3 regions of the Streptomyces sp. NPDC005438 genome follow, and region 2 is predicted to be linked to each of the others. Evidence: riboswitches for the same ligand, from Rfam matches in the RefSeq annotation. Region 2 holds a riboswitch; each other region holds the start of a gene.
The links. A riboswitch is a leader RNA that binds a small molecule or an ion and turns the genes downstream of it on or off. The one in region 2 is predicted to bind cobalamin.
Positions count from the first base shown of each region.

Region 1 (4,072 bases), on a different contig from region 2:
TACCTCGCCCGTGAACGTGACCTGGTCGCCCAGATCGCCGAACAACTCCAGGCCCCGCACGCCGAGTTGCCGGACCGGGTCGCCGGACTGCTGGAGCGGCTGAAGGCCGCCGACCGGGAGCTTGCCCGCCAGCGGGAGCGCACCACCGCCGCCCGCGCCGCCGAACTGGCCGCCCAGGCCAGGGACCACGCCGGCACCCTCGCGGTCACCGCCCGGGAGAAGGGCGACGCCAACAGCGCCCGCTCCCTCGCCCAGTCGGTGCGCGACCAGCTCCCCTCGCGCACCCCCGGAGTGGTGGCGGTCGGTGCCGAACTGGACGGCAAGGTGTCCGTGGTCGTCGCGGTCAACGGCGCCGCCCGGGAGGCCGGCCTCTCCGCCGCCGACCTGGTCAAGGGGCTGCTCGGTGGTCGGGGTGGCGGCTCACCCGAGATCGCCCAGGGCGGGGGCATCCCACCCGCCGATCTCCCTGGCACCCTCGACCAGTTGGGCAAGCGCCTGAGTACGCGCGCGTAAGGGCGCCCCAGGAGCACCGCCCACACCACCGAGGCCCCTCGTGCCCGGGGACGCCCTTCCCGAGAGGGCACCCCGGAGCGCGTTGGGGGACCGACGGGTGCGGGGGCGCCGCGATATGGCTCCCGCCAGGTCACCGAGCGGCCCCTGACCGAGCCCGGTCTTCGCCGCCGCCTCAGCCCCACGAGGGGACCGGGCCACCCAGGGAGGGCCGCGAGGCCGCGAGTTCGGGGCGCCACCGCCCGTACGGAACCTCGGTCCTGTCCGCGCCGCACACCGTTGCCGGGGGCACCGTGGCCACCACAGGGGTGGGGCTCGGCTCCTCACCGAATGTGAGGCTGCCCGGATGGGGTCAGCGGGCCGGCCACCTTCGGGCGCGGTGTGTGGGGTGTCGGGTTGTGGTCCTGAGCCGCCGTGCGCTCGCCCATGGGGGCGGGGGCCGCGAGGTGCCGTGGGGGGGAGCCGCCCGGGCGAGTAGCCCCGTTGCCCCACGAGCCTGTGCCCGCCAGCCCGTCAGCTTGCCCGGTTCGGTAACCCACCCCCTCGGGCGCGGCGTGGGGTGGTTGAGGCGGTGGCGAAGGTCGGCTTCCGGGCGGGGGCCACGAGGTGCCGTGGGGCGAGCCGACCGGGCAACTGTGAGCGCCGGGAGTTGGGTGGTCGGCGGCTCGGGGGTGCCCTCGTTGTGGCAGGGCAGGACAGGACCTGGGGGGTGGGACGGTGGTGCAACGGTGGGTGTTCCAGGCCGGGTTTGCCGGTCAGTGGGTTCCCGAGGCCGGTCGTTGACCGGACTCCCGGCCCTGCACCCCCTGTTCCCGTCCCCACCCCCGACCGCCTCGGCTCGTGGGTTCCGTAACCGCTCTGGGGTGGTCGTACCGGGCGGGCACCGTCCACCGGGGGACCCGGGTAGCACCGTTGCCCCACGAGCCCGTGCCTGCCAGCCCGTCAGCCCGCCAGCTTGCCCGGTTCGGTAACCCACCCCCTCGGGCGCCGCGTGGGGTCGGGTTGTGGTCCTGAGCGGCCGGGCCCTCGCCCATGGGGGCGGGGGCCATGAGGTGCCGTGTGGGGCGAGCCGACCGGGCGAGTAGCCCCGTTGCCCCACGAGCCCGCAGCCCGCCAGCCCGCCAGCTTGCCCGGTTCGGTAACCCACCCCCTCGGGCGCGGCGTGGGGTGGCTGAGGCGGTGGCGAAGGTCGGCTTCCGGGCGGGGGGCCACGAGGTGCCGTGCGGGGGGAGCCGACCGGGCAACCGTGAGGGCCGGGAGTTGGGTGGTCGGCGGCTCGGGGGTGCCCCGTTCGTGGTCACGGTCGCTGCCGACCCCCACAGCCCAGGGCCGGCCCACATGAAGGAACCGGCCGCCTGGCACGCGACGGGCCGGCCACCCGGGCGTGTGCCCTCCGCCACCCCGACGGTTCACGATGAGCCGGTACCCGGCCTCCGCCGTGGGCCGGCGTCAGCCACCCCGGCCCGACCTTCCCCGGGGGCCCAGCCCTCGCCCGTACCGTGGGCGGGCCGGAAGGGGGGACCCTGGACTTACTAGGACGTCCAGCTATATGTTGCGGACGTAAGGTCCGCGGTGCAGGGAAGCTGGTGAGAGTCCAGCACGGTCCCGCCACTGTGACCGGGGAGTACGGCCGCCACCCACTGGAAGATGCCAGGGCCACTGACGCGAGTCGGGAAGGCCGGCGGAGGTGCTGAGATCCGGGAGTCAGGATACCGGCCGCGGATGATCAGCCCTTTCCACGAGGATGGAGCAGGCACATGACACCGGTATCCCCCCGCATCTGTGGTGATCCCACGGGGGCCAGCGCCACACCGGCGCCCTGACGCCCCCGGACCACGTCCCAAGCGCCCACCGGGCCACCGCCACCAGGACACCGACCCCCACTCCGTACGCCGTAGCGCGCCCAACGCGCCAGGACCCCGGACCGCCACGCCCCAGGCAGCGGCACACACCGGGCGACGGCCCCACGGAGCGGACGTCGACGTCCCGGTACCGGCCGTCCCTCGCGTGCGCCCCACAGTGGTCCACCCCCCGGCACCGGCGACGACGGCCACGCACCCCCGCCTGTCCGCGCCCCGGAAGCCGGCGCTCTGCTCACCTCGACCACACCACCAGAGAGCGGGTTGTCCATGGTTCGCGAACTCACCCACTTCGTCGCAGGCAAGCGGGTCCCGGAGGTCTCCGGGCCCTTCGGCGACGTGTACGACCCCAACACCGGCCAGGTACAGGCGCGGGTCCACCTGGCCGACCGCACCCAGACCGAGGCGGCCATCGCCGACGCCGAGGCGGCCCAGCCCGAATGGGCGGCCTGGAACCCCCAGCGCCGCGCCCGGGTCCTGCTGAAGTTCCTGCGCCTGGTCGAACGCGACCAGGACGAACTCGCCGCGCTGCTGTCGGCCGAACACGGCAAGACCCTCGCCGACGCCCACGGCGACATCCAACGGGGCCTGGAGGTCGTGGAGTTCGCGGCCGGCATCCCCCAACTCCTCAAGGGCGACTTCACCGACAACGCCGGCGGCGGCATCGACGTGTACTCGATGCGCCAGCCGATCGGCGTCATCGCCGGCATCTCCCCGTTCAACTTCCCCGCCATGATCCCGCTGTGGCAGTGCGCCCCCGCGCTGGCCTGCGGCAACTCCTTCGTACTGAAGCCGTCCGAGCGGGACCCCTCGGTGCCGCTGCGCCTGGCGGAACTGTTCGTCGAGGCCGGCCTGCCCCCGGGCGTGTTCAACGTGGTCAACGGCGGCAAGGAAGCCGTCGACACCCTGCTCACCGACCCCCGCGTGGGCGCCGTCGGCTTCGTCGGCTCCACCCCCATCGCCGAGTACGTGTACGCCACGGCCAGCGCCCACGGAAAGCGCGCCCAGTGCTTCGGCGGCGCGAAGAACCACCTCGTCGTGATGCCCGACGCCGACCTGGACCAGGTCGTCGACGCCCTGGTGGGCGCCGGCTACGGCTCGGCCGGCGAGCGGTGCATGGCCATCTCCGTCGCCGTACCCGTCGGTGAGGAGACCGCCGACGCCCTCGTCGCCCGCCTCCGCGAACGCATCGCCACCCTGCGGGTGGGCCGCAGCGACGACCCCGAGGCCGACTTCGGACCCCTGGTCGCCCAGAGCGCCCTGGACCGGGTACGCGAACTGATCGACGCCGGAGTGGAGGAAGGCGCCGAACTGGTCGTGGACGGACGGGACTTCACCCTGGACGGCCACCCGGACGGCTACTTCCTGGGCGCCTCCCTCTTCGACCGCGTCACCCCCGACATGCGGATCTACCGCGAGGAGATCTTCGGCCCGGTGCTGTCCGTGGTCCGCGCCGCCGACTACGAGGAGGCCCTGCGCCTGCCCACCGAGCACGAGTACGGCAACGGGGTGTCCGTCTTCACCAGGGACGGCGACACCGCCCGCGACTTCACCCGCCGGGTCGGCGTCGGCATGGTCGGCGTCAACGTACCCATCCCGGTACCGGTCGCGTACCACTCCTTCGGCGGCTGGAAGCGCTCCGGCTTCGGAGACCTCAACCAGTACGGCGAGGACTCCATCCGCTTCTGCACCCGCACCAAGAC
Region 1 is NZ_JBEXEP010000004.1:441,011-445,082, forward strand. It holds gene alaS (alanine--tRNA ligase) at 1-513, shown strand, start outside; cobalamin riboswitch at 2,057-2,246, shown strand; gene ABZT14_RS12225 (CoA-acylating methylmalonate-semialdehyde dehydrogenase) at 2,640-4,072, shown strand, end outside.
Region 1: it holds a riboswitch for cobalamin, as region 2 does, so the genes downstream of both, ABZT14_RS12225 (CoA-acylating methylmalonate-semialdehyde dehydrogenase) here and metE (5-methyltetrahydropteroyltriglutamate--homocysteine S-methyltransferase) in region 2, are expected to answer to the same signal.

Region 2 (4,072 bases):
ACCGTCTGCCACCGGCTGAGCACCCTGCAACGCCCCCGGCTGCGCGGGGTGCCGTTCTCCTTCGTACGGGTGGACCGGGCCGGCAACCTGTCCAAACGGCAGTCGGCCACCGACTTCCACTTCTCCCGCAGCGGCGGCACCTGCCCGCTGTGGAACGTCTACGAGGCCTTCGCCTCCCCCGGCCGGGTCCAGGTGCAGGTGGCCGAGATGCCCGACGGCCGCCGCTACCTGTGGACCGCCCGCACCGTCGGCCGGCCCGGCCCGGTGTGGGGCCAGCCGGGGAAGACCTTCGTCATCGGCCTGGGCTGCGAACTGCGGCACGCCCACCGGCTGGTGTACTCCACCGGCCTGGACCTGGACGAGCCGGCGGCCACCCCCATCGGCATGGGGTGCCGCGCCTGCGAACGGCTCGGCTGCCCCCAGCGTTCGGTACCCTCCCTCGGGCGCCGGCTGGCGGTGGACGAGAACCGCACCACCTTCGTGCCGTACCCGGTGGTGCCCTGACCCCGGCCCCGGCGAACACCCGGTCCGCCCATCCGGTGGCGCGCCTACCCTGTGAGGCCCACCCCCGAAGCCGAACACCGAAGGAGCCCGCCGTGTCCAGCCCCGCCCAGACCCCCGCCCCCGCAGGCCCGGGCGGGCACCCCGCACTGGGTGAGTGCGTCCTGCTCAAACACGGCGAGGTGTTCCTGCGCGGTCGCAACCGGGAGCTGTTCGTCCAGCGGATGCACGACAACCTGCGGTCGGCCCTCGGCGACCTGGAAGGCCAGACCCGGGTGCGGTACGGGCAGAACGTCAGCGTGCTGACCGGGGAACCCCCGCTGGCCGAACTGGTCGAGCGGGCCCGCCGGGTGATGGGCTTCGCCTCGGTGGAACCGGCCGTACGGGTCGCCACCGGGGAGGAGAACATCGCCCGGGCAGCGATCACGGTGATGGAGCGGTACGGCCGTTCCGGCAGCTTCGCGGTACGGGCCCGTCGACGGGACAAGACCTTCCCGCTCACCTCGTCCGCCCTGGAGTCCTTCGTCGGCGCCCGGGTACAGCGGGCGCTGGGACTGCCGGTGAACCTCACCGCACCCGACACCCGGCTGGCCGTCGAGGTGGAGCGCCGCCACACCTACCTGTCCTGGGAGCGCCTCCCGGGACAGGGCGGGCTCCCGGTGGGGTCCAGCGGCCGGGCACTGGTGCTGCTGTCGGGCGGCTTCGACTCCCCGGTCGCCGCCTACCGGGCCATGCGACGCGGTCTGCACTGCGACTTCGTCCACTTCAGCGGCGTACCGTTCACCAACGCCGCCTCCCTCTACAAGGCGTACGCCCTGGCCCGGCAGCTCAACCGCTACCAGCCCACCGGACAGCTGCACACCGTCGCCCTGGGCCAGGCCCAGAAGCGGCTGGCCCTCGCCGGAGCCGGCAAGCTCCAGGTGGTCGGACAACGCCGGCTGATGGTGCGCACCGCCAGTGAACTGGCCCGCCGACTGGGCGCGGAAGCCCTGGTCACCGGCGACAGCCTGGGCCAGGTGGCCAGCCAGACCCTCAGCAACCTGGCCACCGTGGAGGACGCGGCCACCCTGCCGATGCTCCGGCCGCTGATCGGCTTCGAGAAGCAGGAGATCATCAACGAGGCGGAGCGGATCGGCACCGCCGAGGTGTCGGTACTGCGCGACGAGGACTGCTGCCAGCTGCTGGCACCCCGTTCCGCCGCCGTCCGCTCACGGCTCACCGAGGTACGGAAGCTGGAACGGCGGCTGGAGGTCGAGGAGTTGGTGGACGAACTCCTCGAAGGGGTACGCACCCTGCGCCCGGGCGAGGAGCCCGAGGAGGAGGGCGAACAGCCCCGGACCAGCCCCGAAGCGGACGGCCGCGCCACGGCGCCGGCGGACGGGACCGTGCCCCCGGCCCGCACCCCGGCCCTCTGAGCGGTACGCGCCGCCGGGAGCCCGAACCCCGGCCGTCCCGCCACGACCACCGCTGACCTGCGCGTTCCCCCGGTCTTCGGGGACCGGCACCCATGGGCCGTTCCGAGGCGGCGTCCGGCATCCGGGCGACCCCGTACCGGGATCCGACCTCGGCCCGTAGGGTGGGGCACGCAGCTGGTTCGCCCCGCCCTCCAGGCGGGTGCGTCGCAAGAGGGAACCCGGTGGGAATCCGGGACTGCCCCGCAGCGGTGAACGGGAACGAAAGCCGTCACAGGCACTGGCCCCAGGGCTGGGAAGCGACGGCCGGTAGGTGTCCGCCCCGGTGGACGTGCCCGTGAGTCCGAAGACCTGCCCGCTGCCCGTGTGTGCACCCCACGCACGGACAATCCGGTGACCTCGTGGGTGGGTCGGCGTACACATCGGTGGCAGCGCTCGCCGCGCGCCCACCGCGCTGTCGCCATCCTCGCGTGGTCCCCGGGACCAGGAGAGTCCAGACTCGCGAAGGAGAGTTCCGTGACAGCGAAGTCCGCAGCCGCGGCAGCACGGGCCACCGTGTACGGCTACCCCCGTCAGGGCCCCAACCGGGAACTGAAGAAGGCCATCGAGGGCTACTGGAAGGGCCGGGTCACGGCCGACAGCCTGAAGGAGACGGCCACCGAACTGCGCCTCGCCAAGCTGCGCCAGCTCGCCGAGGCCGGTGTCCACGAGGTACCGACCGGCGACTTCTCGTACTACGACCACGTGCTGGACACCAGCGTGATGGTCGGGGCCGTACCCTCCCGGCACCGCGCGGCCGTCGAGGCCGACACCCTGGACGGCTACTTCGCGATGGCGCGCGGCACCCAGGAGGTGGCGCCGCTGGAGATGACCAAGTGGTTCGACACCAACTACCACTACCTGGTCCCCGAGTTGGGCCCGGACACCGTCTTCACCGCCGACTCCACCAAGCAGGTCGCCGAACTCACCGAGGCCCTCGACCTGGGCCTGACCCCCCGCCCGGTACTGGTCGGCCCGGTCACCTACCTGCTGCTGGCCAAGCCCGCCCCCGAGGTGGACGCCGACTTCGACCCGCTCACCCTGCTGGACCGGCTGCTGCCGGTGTACGCCGAGGTGCTCGCCGACCTGCGGGCCGCCGGCGCCCAGTGGGTGCAGCTGGACGAACCGGCCCTGGTGCAGGACCGCACCTCGGCCGAACTCAACGCCGCCACCCGCGCCTACCGCGAGCTGGGCGGACTGACCGACCGGCCCCAGCTGCTGGTCGCCTCCTACTTCGACCGGCTCGGCGAGGCCCTCCCGGTGCTCGCCAAGTCCCCCGTCGAGGGCCTGGCCCTGGACTTCACCGAGCGGGCCGCCGGCAACCTGGACGACCTCGCCGCCGCCGGCGGGCTCCCCGGCAAGCGGCTGGTGGCCGGAGTGGTCAACGGCCGCAACATCTGGATCAACGACCTGGAGAAGTCCCTCTCCACCCTGGGCACCCTGCTGGGCCTGGCCGACCGGGTGGACGTGGCGCCCTCCTGCTCCCTGCTGCACGTGCCGCTGGACACCGCGCCGGAGCGGGACATCGACCCGCAGATCCTGCGCTGGCTGGCCTTCGCCCGGCAGAAGTCGCGGGAGGTGGTGACCCTCGCCAAGGGCCTGGCCCAGGGCACCGACACCATCTCCGCCGAACTGTCGGCCAACCGCGCCGACCTCGCCTCCCGCAGCGGCTCCGCCATCACCCACGACCCCCGGGTACGGGAACGGGCGGCGGCGGTCACCGAGGCCGACACCCACCGGTCCCAGCCGTACCCGGAGCGCACCGCCGCCCAACGGGCCCACCTGGGGCTGCCGTTGCTGCCGACGACCACCATCGGCTCGTTCCCGCAGACCACCGAGCTGCGCACCGCCCGGGCCGACCTGCGGGCCGGCCGTATCGACGGTGAGGGCTACGAGCGGCGCATCGAGGCGGAGATCCGGGACAACCTCTCCTTCCAGGAGAAGGTCGGCATCGACGTACTGGTGCACGGCGAGCCCGAGCGCAACGACATGGTGCAGTACTTCGCCGAGCAGCTCAGCGGCTACCTGGCCACCCAGCACGGCTGGGTCCAGTCCTACGGCACCCGCTACGTCCGGCCGCCGATCCTGGCCGGCGACATCTCCCGCCCCGAGCCGATGAC
Region 2 is NZ_JBEXEP010000002.1:527,743-531,814, reverse strand. It holds gene ABZT14_RS07105 (short-chain fatty acyl-CoA regulator family protein) at 1-504, shown strand, start outside; gene thiI (tRNA uracil 4-sulfurtransferase ThiI) at 597-1,916, shown strand; cobalamin riboswitch at 2,075-2,287, shown strand; gene metE (5-methyltetrahydropteroyltriglutamate--homocysteine S-methyltransferase) at 2,430-4,072, shown strand, end outside.

Region 3 (4,072 bases), on a different contig from region 2:
TGTTGGTGAAGTCGACGCCCTCCTCGCTGCCGTAGTGGACGCGCTGTGAGGCGAGGTAGCCGTGCAGGTTCATCTGGCCCAGGCCGATGGAGTGCGAGAGGGCGTTGCCCTGGGCCACCGACGGTACGGCTCGGATGTCGGACTGCTCGGAGACGGAGGTCAGCCCGCGCACCGCCGTCTCCACGGTGGCCGCGAGGTCCGGTGAGGCCATCGCCGCCGCGATGTTGAGCGAGCCGAGGTTGCAGGAGATGTCCCTCCCGACCGTCTCGTAGCCGAGGGAGTCGTCGTAGGTGCTGGGCGTGTTGACCTGGAGGATCTCGGAGCACAGGTTGGACATGTTGACCCAGCCGGGGATGGGGTTGGCCCGGTTCACCGTGTCCTCGAACAGCAGGTAGGGGTAACCCGACTCGAACTGGAGCTCCGCGATCGTCTTGAAGAACTCGCGGGCGCTGAGGGTGGTCTTGCGGACGCGCGGGTTGGCGACCAGTTCCTCGTAGCGTTCGCCGACCGCCAGGTCGGACAGCGGGGTGCCGTACTCCCGCTCGACGTCGTACGGGGAGAACAGGTGCATGTCCTCGTTGCGCTTGGCGAGTTCGAAGGTGATGTCGGGGACCACCACGCCCAGCGAGAGGGTCTTGATGCGGATCTTCTCGTCGGCGTTCTCCCGCTTGGTGTCCAGGAACCGCATGATGTCGGGGTGGTGCGCGTGGAGGTACGCCGCGCCCGCGCCCTGTCGGGCGCCGAGTTGGTTGGCGTAGGAGAAGGAGTCCTCCAGCAGCTTCATCACCGGTACGACGCCCGAGGACTGGTTCTCGATCTTCTTGATGGGTGCGCCCTGTTCGCGCAGGTTGGTCAGTAGTACGGCGACTCCCCCGCCGCGCTTGCTCAGTTGGAGCGCGGAGTTGACGCCCCGGCCGATGGACTCCAGGTTGTCCTCCATGCGCAGCAGGAAGCAGGAGACCAGTTCGCCGCGCTGTGCCTTGCCGGCGTTGAGGAAGGTGGGGGTGGCGGGCTGGAAGCGTCCGGTCAGCATCTCGTCCACCAGCCGGGTGGCCAACTCCTCGTCGCCGGCCGCCAGATGGAGGGCGGTGGCCACGATCCGGTCCTCGTACCGCTCCAGGTAGCGCGTGCCGTCGAAGGTCTTCAGGGTGTACGAGGTGTAGTACTTGAACGCGCCCAGGAAGGTGCGGAAACGGTGCTGGTGAGCGTGGGCCCGCCGGTACAGCTCCTCGACGAACTCCCAGCCGTGGCGCCTGAACGGGGCCGCCTCGTAGTAGTCGTTGTCGATCAGGTAGTCGACCTTCTCCCGCAGCGTCGCGAACGTCACCGTGTTGGGGTTGACGTGCTGGAGGAAGTACTGACGGGCCGCCTCACGGTCCTTGTCGAACTGGATGCGTCCGTCGCAGTCGTACATGTTCAGCATGGCGTTGAGCGCGTGGTAGTCCCGACGCGTGCCGACCGATTCCCGCGCGGACGGGGCGGGGGCGGCTTCGGCGCTGTTCACGTTCCCGGTGTTCACGCCACCGGCCTCGCCGCTGATGAGTGTGGTGTCCAAAACTTCCGCAGTCCTTCCCTCACGGCGCGGACGTCGCGGTCCGTGCCCAGCAGTTCGAATCGGTACAGCTCCGGGACCTGGCACTTGGCGGCGATGACCCGGCCCGCCAGGCAGTAGTCCGCGCCGAAGTTGGTGTTGCCGGAGGCGATCACCCCACGCAGGAGCGCCCGGTTGGCCTCGATGTTGAGGAAGCGGACCACCTGTTTGGGCACCGCTCCGGCCCGCTCTCCACCGCCGTAGGTCGGCACGATGAGGACGTACGGTTCGGTGACCCGAGGCATCCCCTCGCGGTGGGGGTGCAGCGGGATGCGTGTGGCGCCCAGACCGAGCTTCTCCACGAACCGCCTGGTGTTCCCCGAGACGCTGGAGAAGTACACGAGACCGCTCATCCGTCGCCGCCTCCTCTCGCTCGTTCCCGTCTCCGTCGACCGAGGACCGGGGCAGGGAGCGGTGGCGTACGAGGCGGACCGCGGGCGGCGACAGGAAACACGCCGGACCCCGGTCCGTACGACGGCCACGCGACCCTCCCTCGGGGCCTCGAAGCGCGCGGCGGGCATCGCCGCGCACCGGTGGCAGGTCTTCGAACTCGCGGGCACGGCCTGACGGGAGTCAGGACGCCTACTGACCGTCGCTTCCCGGGCCCGCTCGGCGGACCCAGTGCTCATGACGGCGGTCGTTCCCACTCACCGCTGCGGGGCAGTCCCGGATTCCCACCGGGTTCCCTCTTGCGACGCCGCACGCTCTCACGTCCGGCGAACCACCAGCACCGCCAACACTACATCTAGAGCACCCCGTTGTGTACGGCACCAGATATTGTGTTGCGAGAAGAATTTAGGTATACCTAAGTTCGACGGCCGGCAGAGGCCGAACCCCGGGTGCGCGCGCCCCGCGAAAGGCGGCACGCGCACCTTCGGCACGCCCGCGCACACACGCCCCCAACTCCCCCTGGCGGCAACCTCGTTGAGGGTTCCCCGGGGGCGGACACCGAGGGCATCAGGGGGCGAGCCGGAGGGTGACGCGGCCACCCTCGGACGGCCGCTCGGCGTCGACGTCGAGGGGGCCGGGGGCAGCGCCCCCCGGAGGTGGCGGAGTCACCCCCCCGGGGAAGAGGGCGGGGCGACGCCACGGGGCGAGGTGGGCGACGCGCCCGACCTTGCCGCTGTCGACGCGGGGACGCCCTCGGCGCTCAGCCTCTTCGGCGGGTCACCGGTCCGCCCGGTTCCGTGGAAGCCCTCAACTCGGGGGTGGGGGCGGCCGGGAGGCGCGGTCGCGGGCGGCGGGGCCGTCGTTCGGGGTACGGAGGGTCCTCGCCAACCCTCCCCCGGGGCGGGAGAGTTCGCCGGACACCGAGGGCGATGGTCCGGTCGGCCGACGACAGGCACCGTGGAGAGCGGGCGGTCACGGTGATCGGGCAGCACCCCGAGGGTGGTCGACGCCAGCCGGGGTCGGCGCCGAAGTACGGGCATGGCGTTGCCCGTCAGGGTCGACGTACGGGGGGTGGAGGCGTTCGGTCAGCACCCCGGGGTCGGAGCACCCTGGGGTCGGGGGGAGATCGCCCGGGGCTGATCAGCTGTGCGGCCCGGATGCCCCCGGGGACCTGATGGAGCCTCGCCACCCGGGCGCCGCGTACGCGCTCTCACCGGGGAACGCGATCGAGGTCCCGGCCACCTTCGGATGCGGGCACACCACCCCGCCCCGTTGACGAACGACAAGGCGCCCTCAGACAGAGGAAGTTGACGTATCCGGGCGAGGCCAGGGGCTGACCGCGCCGGGCCCCGACTCCCGGACCTCGACCCGCGAGAGCCCGTGTTCGCCGAAGCCACGGCGGCTATGTCCGGCCACGACCGGAATAGTGCCCCGCACAAGCGGGAGAGCAGTGGTGAGCGGTGAGGTCAAGACCAGGGATGGGCGGGTTTGGTGTCGATACGCCTATGGAATCTGCACGTTCTTGCACTTGTCGTGAGCGGAACCCCGATGAGAATTAAGCGATCGGAGCCGGCTTCTGGCTGGCCGAGACCCCCCACACACTCCGCTGGAGGAGAAGTGACCGAGCACAGACCACAGCAGGCCCCCGCGCCCGCTGCCCCCACGAGCAGACGCAGGTTCCTCGGCGCCGCTGCCGCAGGACTGGTCGGCGCGGCCGTGGCCGTACCGGTACTCACCTCGGGATCGGCGTCCGCCGCCCCGGAGAAGTCCTCCACCGCCGCCGGCATCGACCCCTTCAACGGCGAACCGCTGGACGCCAGCGTGGACTGCGAGTTGTCAGGGAGGAAGTCCTGATGGCGACCTTCGTGACCCGCTCCGAGTGGGGCGCCCGAGCCCCCAAGAGCGTCAGCAAGAACATCACCCCCAAGGGCGTCAGCGTCCACCACGTGGACGCCGTCAAGGTCGCCGCCAGCGACCACTCCAAGTGCGCCGGCCAGGTCCGGGGCCACCAGAACTTCCACATGGACGACCGGGGCTGGTCGGACCTGGCCTACAGCCACATGGTCTGTATCCACGGGTACGTCTTCGAGG
Region 3 is NZ_JBEXEP010000006.1:211,516-215,587, forward strand. It holds gene nrdE (class 1b ribonucleoside-diphosphate reductase subunit alpha) at 1-1,504, opposite strand, end outside; gene nrdI (class Ib ribonucleoside-diphosphate reductase assembly flavoprotein NrdI) at 1,516-1,944, opposite strand; cobalamin riboswitch at 2,109-2,332, opposite strand; gene ABZT14_RS15140 (twin-arginine translocation signal domain-containing protein) at 3,599-3,835, shown strand; gene ABZT14_RS15145 (peptidoglycan-binding domain-containing protein) at 3,835-4,072, shown strand, end outside.
Region 3: it holds a riboswitch for cobalamin, as region 2 does, so the genes downstream of both, nrdI (class Ib ribonucleoside-diphosphate reductase assembly flavoprotein NrdI) here and metE (5-methyltetrahydropteroyltriglutamate--homocysteine S-methyltransferase) in region 2, are expected to answer to the same signal.